One region of the Arthrobacter humicola genome, then DNA from elsewhere that is predicted to be linked to it. Evidence: predicted binding sites of a transcription regulator. Region 1 holds the regulator's gene; the other holds the start of a gene.
What was found. Region 1 encodes HrcA, which represses chaperone genes, less so after heat shock. Its sites were predicted from a motif close to TTNGCACTCGNNNNNNNCGAGTGCNAA; they were not measured.

Region 1 (4,215 bases):
CCATCCAGCAGCTCGTCTACACCGCGACGGCAGCTGCCGCCAGCGCGGGCCTGATCGATTCCGGACAGCAGGTCCAGGTGGTGGTGCTCGTCGACGGGCATACGGACTATGTCGCCTTCAACCACGTCCGGCTCGGCGCTCCGACGTCGCGCAGTGCCGGGATGGTTGCCCCCGTGTGGATCATTGATCCGCAGGAAGGCATGTCCGTCGCTGACGGGTCCGTCAAGATCAGCGGCCGGAGCACCGTTCAAGGCGGGAAGCTTCGCTGGGAGATCCTCAAGGTGGACGGCGATAACGCCAAATCCGCCTATCTCAATGGCAACGCGACGGCTTCGGCCGATTCCGCGCAGTCCGGGCTGTTCACCCTGTCCGTGAACCTCGGCCCGGGACGCTATGAAGTCCGCGTGTCCCAGGTGGACCCGGCGGACAGCTCCAGGGAAGTGTTCACCGACACCCGCGGCTTCACGGTCAACTAGTCACGGGCAAATAGTAACGGGCAAATAGTCATGCTGCCGGCTACCAGCGTCCGAGGATATCGCTGGCCAGCACGGTGGCGGCGGGTCCTGCCGTGGACGTGCGCAGCACATGGTGGCCCAGCAGGGCTGTCACCGCTCCTGCGTCGCACAGCCGGGTGACCTCCCGCGGGCTGATGCCGCCTTCCGGGCCCACGATCAGCAGAACTTCACGGGGCCCGTCGCCGCCGGGCGCCGCCTCGCCCTCAGCAGCACTGTCCAGCCACGCCTCAAGCACTTGCCGCAGGGGGCGGACGGCGTCTTCGTGCAGGATGACCGCGAGGTCCGCGGCTGCCACGGCCGCCTGCAGCCCGGCACCGTCGACGGCGGCCCGGACTTCCGGGATCCAGGCCCGGCGGGCCTGCTTGGCGGCCGCGGTCACCACCGACTGCCACTTCGCATGCGCCTTCGCGGCACGTTCGGCCTTCCACCGCACGATGGACCGCTCGGCCTGCCAGGGAATGACGGCGTCGATGCCCAGCTCGGTGGCGGTTTCGGCCGCGAGTTCGTCGCGGTCGCCCTTGGCGAGGGCCTGGACCAGAACCAGCCGGATCGCGGGTTGCGGCTCCGCCACGAGGTCCAGGCACTCGACGGTCAGTTCGCCGGGAGCGACGGCGGCGACGGTGCCCGTCAGGCGCTTGCCGGCGCCGTCGGCGATATCCACGGCCTCCCCGACGGCGAGCCGCTTGACGGTGATGGCGTGGCGGGCTTCGGCGCCTTCGAGGACGAAGGCCGAGCCGGGGACCTGCTGGTCCAGTGTCCCTGGGGCGGTGAAGAAGACCGGGTTACTCACCGCTACAGGTTACCGAGCCGATCCCGCAGTTTGGCGAAGACGCCGCCGCTGGCGGCAAGCTTTCCCGCGGTGAAGTGTTCGCCGCGGTGCTTGGCCAGCTGGCGGAGGAGTTCTTCCTGGGCGTGATCGAGCTTGACCGGCGTTTCGACCTGCAGGTGCACCTTCAGGTCGCCGCGGCCGTGGCCGCGCAGGTGCGTCACACCGAGGCCGCGCAGGGTGATGATCTCGCCCGACTGGGTGCCGGCCTTGACGTCGATCTCCTGCTCGCCGTCGAAGGTCTCCAGGGTGATTTCGGTGCCGAGCGCGGCAGCCGTCATGGGGATGTTGAGGCTGGCGTGGAGGTCGTCGCCGTCGCGGACGTAGGTAGGGTCATTGTTGACCCGGATCTCCACGTACAGGTCACCGGCCGGGCCGCCGGCGGGGCCCGCCTCGCCCTGCCCGGACAGCTGGATACGGGTGCCGGTGGCAACGCCGGCCGGGACCTTGACGGTCAGGGAACGGCGGCTGCGGATTCGGCCCTGGCCGCTGCACTCGTTGCAGGGGTCCTTGATGACGGTGCCGAAGCCCTCACAGGAGCCGCAGGGAGCCGACGTCATGACCTGGCCGAGGATGGACCGCACAGCGCGCTGGACCTGGCCGCTGCCGCCACAGATGTCGCAGCGGACCGGGTGGCTGCCCTCGCGGCAGCAGGAGCCCTCGCAGGTGGGGCAGATGACGGCCGTGTCCACTTCGAGCTTCTTGTTGACGCCGAACACGGCGTCGCGGAGGTCGATCCGTACGCTGATCAGCGCGTCCTGGCCGCGGCGGATCCGGGACGCCGGGCCGCCCTGGCCGCCGCCGGCGCCGAAGAAGGTCTCGAAGATGTCCTGGAAGGCGAAGCCCTGGCCGGAGTAGCTGCCGCCGCCGAAGCCGTTGTCGGTGCCGTTCTCATTGCCGGTGGTGTCATAGACCCGGCGCTTCTGCGGATCGGAAAGGACCTCGTAGGCGTGGGTGACCGCCTTGAACCGGTCCGAGGCGTCCTCCCCCGGGTTCACGTCAGGGTGAAGGGTCCGGGCCAGTTTCCGGTAGGCCTTCTTGATTTCCTCCCCCGTTGCGTCGCGGGAGACTCCAAGAACGTCATAGTGGCTGCTCAAAGTGTGTATCTCTTCCTTGTTGTTCTGCCTGTGGGGCACTGCCTGTCGGGCAAAAAGTAGCGTTCGGTCCCGGGCCGGTCAGGGCCCAAGGATCCTCGAAAGGTAGCGGGCCACCGCGCGGACGGCGGCCATGGTGGTGGGATAGTCCATCCGGGTGGGCCCGAGGACTCCGACCTTGGCCGTGGCGTCCGGCCCGTAGGCGGTGGCCACCACCGAGGCCTCGGCGAGGCCGTCGTAGGGGTTCTCCCGTCCGATGCTGACCGTGACACCGCGCGGGTCTTCGGCCATTTCGCTGAGCAGGCGCAACATGACCACCTGCTCCTCGAGGGCTTCCAGCACGGGGCCGATGCTGAGCGGGAAGTCCACGTTGGAGCGGGCCAGGTTGGCGGTGCCGGCCATGACCATGCGCTCCTCGCGGCTGCTCGTCGCCAGGGCCTCGAGGCCGCGGGCCAGGGCCTGGGCTGCGCCGCGGCGCGCCGGCGGGCCGCTCGCGACGACGGCGGGCAGCAGTTGCGGCATCAGGCTCAGCGGGGTTCCGGAGAGGCTGGCCAGGAAACGGGTGCGCAACTCCGCCAGTGCGTCGTCCGCAATCTCCTGGCCGACGTCGATCACGCGCTGCTCCACCTTCCCGGTGTCCGCGATCAGGACCGCCAGGACCTTCCGGGGCGCCAGCAGCACGAATTCGATGTGCCGCACCCGGGCGCGGCTGAGCAGCGGATACTGCACGACGGCGACCTGGTTAGTCAGCTGGGACAGGAGCCGCACGGTGCGGTCGAGGACGTCGTCGAGGTCCTCTGATCCTTCCAGCAGCGCCTGGATGGCCCGGCGCTCGGCCGGAGACAACGGCTTGACGGCCGAGATCTGGTCGACGAAGAGCCGGTAGCCCTTGTCCGTCGGAATCCGGCCGGCACTCGTGTGCGGTGCCGTGATGAGGCCTTCGTCTTCCAGTGCAGCCATGTCATTGCGGATCGTGGCACTGGAGACACCAAGATGGTGCCGTTCAACCAGCGCCTTGGACCCGACTGGCTCGCGGGAATGGACGTAGTCCTCCACGATGGCGCGCAGCACTTCGAGTTTGCGTGGTTCGCTCACGCTCCACCTCCAATCGACGGTCCCGCAGCCGGTGCCGCCCCAGGACCGTTCGGTTCGCGTCCCCGCGTGCTGCGGGGGCGGTCCGTGACCGGACAGGGGTTAGCACTCGACATGCCTAAGTGCTAACCAGTCTAATATGAGTCGCCGCGTTGTTAGCATTGGATTCGCTCCGGGCGTTGCCTGCGGGATCTCGGGGATCCGTCACGACGGCGCGGGAACCGCGGCAGCCGCTACCGTCACCGCGCCCCTGTGGTCCGGCTCGGGCCCCTTCGGGCCCCGGAGAGTTCCACTGACCGCCGTACATTCCGAGTGCAAAGTAAGCGTGTAGAGATGTCGTACCAGAACTGGGGGCCCCAGGACCTGTCCGCCCCCGCCAAGACGCAGTTGCCGGAAGTCCCGGTGGAACGCGGGATGGTCCTCGAGGAGGTCCAGTCCGGCTGGGTGGGCGCCGTGACCCGGGTGGAGAAGTCCGGCGGCATGCACGTGGTGGCGCTGGAGGACCGGCGGGGCAAGTCCCGGTCCTTCCGCCTCGGCTTTGGCTTCCTTTTGGAGGGGCAGCCGATCCGGCTGATGCCTCCTGCGCCGAAGGCGGCGCCCGCCGCCGGTCCCGGCCGCACGGCGTCGGGCTCGGTCCGGGTGGCGGGACAGCGCGCACAGGTGGCCAAGGCCAGCCGGATCTGGGTGG
Region 2 (4,215 bases), on a different contig from region 1:
TGAACGGCATCACGTCCAGGACCTTGTAGGCCTTGGCGAACGGGGTCTCGCGCAACTCCGGGGCGCAGATGTAGGCGATGTGCTCGTCCACGAGGTGCCCGCCCAGCTGGAGGGCGACGTCGGCCACGAGTCCGGCGCGGATGACCGCACCGTCGGGCTCGTACAGGTAGCCCTCCACCGGGCCCACGGGCGCGGCCGGGCCGCCCCCGAAGTCCTCGCCGCTGGTGAGTTCAGCGGCTCCGAGCGGCCCGAGCACCAGGGCAGCACGCCGGACGCCGGGGCGCCGGACGGCGTTGAACCACAGCGCCACCTCGGTGACGTCCCCGCCGACGGAGACCCACTGGGCTTCGCAGTCCGCCGGCACGGAATCGTGCGGCATGCCCGGCCCCATCTTGACGCCGACGGCGCGCCCGGAGCCGGCCAGCGACTCGACGAAGGACAGCGGCGGGGAAAAGTCCTCCGGATCCCAGATCCGCTTGGTTCCCGAAGTGGACGTGGTGCGCCGGGCAGGGTCCAGCCAGACGCCGTCGACCCCCTCAAGGGAAACCGCGGTGGCATCGGAGTGGACCACGGTGGCGTTGCGGAAGGGGATCAGGTTCATCGTGGCGCAGGCGGCCGTGGTCTCGTCCATTTCCACCGCGGTGACCACGAGATCCATGGACGCCAGGGCCATGGCATCGGCTCCCAGCCCGCAGCCGAGGTCCGCGACATGGCTGATTCCGGCCTCGACGAACCGCTGCGCGTGCCGGGCCGCCACCGTGAGCCGGGTGGCCTGCTCCAGGCCGGCCTTGGTGAAGACCATCTGCCGGGCGAACTCACCGAACTTGGCCTCGGCCTTGGTCCGCAACCGGGACTGGGTGAGCACCGCCGAGACCAGCTCGGGGGAATGGCCGGCCTTGCGCAGCGCCGCGGTGAGGCGGAAGGCCTCGTCCTCGCGGTACGGGCCCAGCGACGCCAGCAGCTCCCAGCCCTCGGGCGTGAGGATCGGTGCAATGTGTTCCTGCGGTGCGTCAGTCATGCCTTCCAGCGTAGTTCAGCGCCGCGGGCACGCTGCGACCGGACCGCGGGGACTAGGCTTGACGACATGGAAGACAGCGGTACAGGCGGCAGCACGTCAGAGGAAACATCCGGGCAGAACACGGGCGGTCAGAATACGGACGGGCAGGACGACGCTGGGCAGGACGTGGACGGGCAGGACGACGGCGGGCGGGACGACGGCGGGCGGGTGCGCCATAGCCATCACCAGGGACTGGCCCGCTACGCACGGCCGGCGATCATCGCCGGAGCGGTGATCGCCGTCGTGTGCATCGCGTTGCTGGTGATCATCTTCTTCCTCGATTCCTTCAACGCGACGGTCTATTCCGTCGGCGGCAAGAACGTACAGGACGCCACGGACGAGGCCCGGGCCATCCGCGACACCTATGCCACGGCCAGGCTCGGTGGCATCATCTTCCTCATCGCCGGCGTCCTGCTGGCCGGCGGCGGAGCCCTGGTGATGTACCGGCATCGGAACGACGAAGGCAGTGACCGCGACGACGAAGAAGGCGAAGACGTGGACTTCGAGGACCTCGCCGGCGAGTAGGCGCACGCGCCGGGCCCCATGGACCCAGCAGGCCCGGATGGACATGCCCCTCGCTTGGCGCGGACCGGGAGCATGGTGCCGAAGCGTCCATTGGCTGCAGCAAAGAATGGGCATCTCCCACTGAGCAGCCTTCATCCGTTGGACATGTCCTCTCGGGCAGCCCGCATGCACTGGACATGCCCTCCTGAGTGCCCGCTACCCGTTGGACATGCCCCTCGCTTGGCGCGGGCAGGGAGCATGATGCCGAAGTGTCCGCTGGCTGCAGCAAATAAATGGGCATCTCCCACGGAGCAGCCTTCATCCGTTGGCCACGTCCTCTCGGGCAGCCAGTACCTGTTGGGCACGTCCTCCTGGGCAGACAGTATCCGGTGGACATGCCCCCCTTGGGCAGGCAGCATGCGCTGGACATGTCCCTTGCTTGGTGCAGACAGAGAGCATGATGCCGAAGTGTCCGCTGGCTGCAGCAAAGAATGGGCATGTCCTCTTGGGCAGCCTTCATCCGTTGGACATGTCCCTCGCTTGGCGCGGGCAAGGAGCATGATGCCGAAGTGTCCACTGGCTGCAGCAAAGAATGAGCATGTCCCGCGCGGGGGAGCTGTTCACCCGAGATGAATTTCTGGCACTCGCCTTGACCGAGTGCTAACCATTTACATAGAGTCGTCATTAGCACTCTCCCTAGGAGGGTGCTAACACCTGAAGCTTCACAGCCAGGCTGCTGCCGGCACCGCGACGACGGTCTGTACGCCATGGCATCACCGCTTCATAGTCCACGAATTTGCTGACGAATAGGAGAGGTCCTTGTCGGTCTCTATTAAGCCTCTTGAGGATCGTATTGTTGTCCGCCCGCTCGAAGCCGAGCAGACCACGGCTTCAGGCCTGGTTATCCCGGACTCCGCACAGGAGAAGCCGCAGGAAGGCGAAGTTGTTGCAGTAGGCCCCGGCCGCTTTGACGACAACGGCAACCGCGTTCCCGTTGACGTTGCCGTCGGCGACGTCGTTATCTACTCCAAGTACGGCGGAACCGAAGTCAAGACCGGCGGCACGGAGTACCTCGTACTCTCCGCCCGCGACGTTCTGGCGATCGTCGTAAAGTAACTCTCTTGGTCCCCCGCGCAGCCGATCCTTCGCCATGAACGGATCAGTTGCGCGGGGTTCTGTCTTGAAAGGACAAAACCATGGCAAAGCAGCTTGCGTTTAACGACGCTGCCCGCCGGTCGCTTGAAGCCGGCATCGATAAGCTCGCCAACACCGTCAAGGTCACGCTGGGCCCGCGCGGCCGCAATGTCGTGCTGGACAAGAAGTGGGGCGCTCCCACGATCACTAACGATGGTGTGACCATCGCCCGTGAAATCGAGCTGGACGACCCCTACGAAAACCTTGGCGCGCAGCTTGCCAAGGAGGTCGCCACCAAGACCAACGATGTTGCCGGCGACGGCACCACCACCGCCACCGTGCTGGCCCAGGCCCTGGTCAAGGAAGGCCTGCGCAATGTTGCGGCAGGCGCCGCCCCGGGCGAGATCAAGCGTGGCATCGAGGTTTCGGTCGAGGCCGTCGCTGCCCGCCTGTTGGAAAACGCCCGTCCGGTCGAAGGCACGCAGGTTGCCAACGTTGCCGCCATCTCCGCCCAGAGCGACGAGGTCGGCGAGCTCCTGGCCGAGGCGTTTGGCAAGGTCGGCAAGGATGGTGTGATCACCATCGAGGAATCTTCCACCACACAGACAGAACTGGTCCTCACCGAGGGCATGCAGTTCGACAAGGGCTACCTGTCCCCGTACTTCGTCACGGACGCGGAACGCCAGGAAGCTGTCCTCGAGGACGCCCTGATCCTGATCAACCAGGGCAAGATCTCCTCGGTGCAGGAATTCCTGCCGCTGCTGGAAAAGGCGCTGCAGAGCTCCAAGCCGCTCTTCATCATTGCCGAAGACGTCGAGGGCGAGGCCCTGTCCACGCTCATCGTCAACCGCATCCGCGGCACCCTGAACGTCGTCGCCGTCAAGGCCCCGGGCTTCGGCGACCGCCGCAAGGCCATGCTGCAGGACATCGCGACTCTCACGGGTGCACAGGTTGTCTCCCCGGAGCTGGGCCTGAGCCTGGATTCCGTTGGCCTTGAGGTGCTCGGCACCGCCCGCCGCATCACGGTCACCAAGGACAACACCACGATCGTCGACGGCGCCGGTTCGGCCGAGGACGTAGCCGCGCGTGTTGCCCAGCTGCGCGCCGAGCTGACCCGCACGGATTCCGACTGGGACAAGGAAAAGCTGCAGGAACGCCTGGCCAAGCTGGCCGGCGGCATCGGCGTGATCAAGGTCGGCGCTGCCACCGAGGTTGAGCTGAAGGAAAAGAAGCACCGCATCGAGGACGCAGTGTCCTCGACCCGCGCCGCCCTTGAAGAAGGCATCGTCGCCGGTGGCGGGTCCGCCCTCATCCACGCGCTGAAGGCCCTCGACGAGGACGCAGCCGTCCAGGCTCTCGAAGGTGACGCGGCTGCCGCCGTCGGCATCGTCCGCCGGGCCCTGACCCAGCCGCTGCGCTGGATCGCCCAGAACGCCGGCTTCGACGGCTATGTGGTTGTTGCCAAGGTGGCAGAATCCGCCGTCAACCAGGGCTTCAACGCCAAGTCCGGCGAGTACGAA

Region 2: a site for HrcA is predicted at 2,199-2,225, ahead of groES (co-chaperone GroES). Genes of this name have one in related genera too.

The regions. Positions count from the first base shown of each region.
Region 1 covers NZ_BAAAQB010000039.1:49,672-53,886, forward strand. The annotation lists gene ABD243_RS16155 (GerMN domain-containing protein) at 1-476, shown strand, start outside; gene ABD243_RS16160 (16S rRNA (uracil(1498)-N(3))-methyltransferase) at 517-1,305, opposite strand; gene dnaJ (molecular chaperone DnaJ) at 1,308-2,438, opposite strand; gene hrcA (heat-inducible transcriptional repressor HrcA) at 2,517-3,530, opposite strand; gene ABD243_RS16175 (DUF3097 domain-containing protein) at 3,861-4,215, shown strand, end outside.
Region 2 covers NZ_BAAAQB010000044.1:108,272-112,486, forward strand. The annotation lists gene ABD243_RS20840 (class I SAM-dependent methyltransferase) at 1-1,018, opposite strand, end outside; gene ABD243_RS20845 (hypothetical protein) at 1,085-1,582, shown strand; gene groES (co-chaperone GroES) at 2,381-2,677, shown strand; gene groL (chaperonin GroEL) at 2,758-4,215, shown strand, end outside.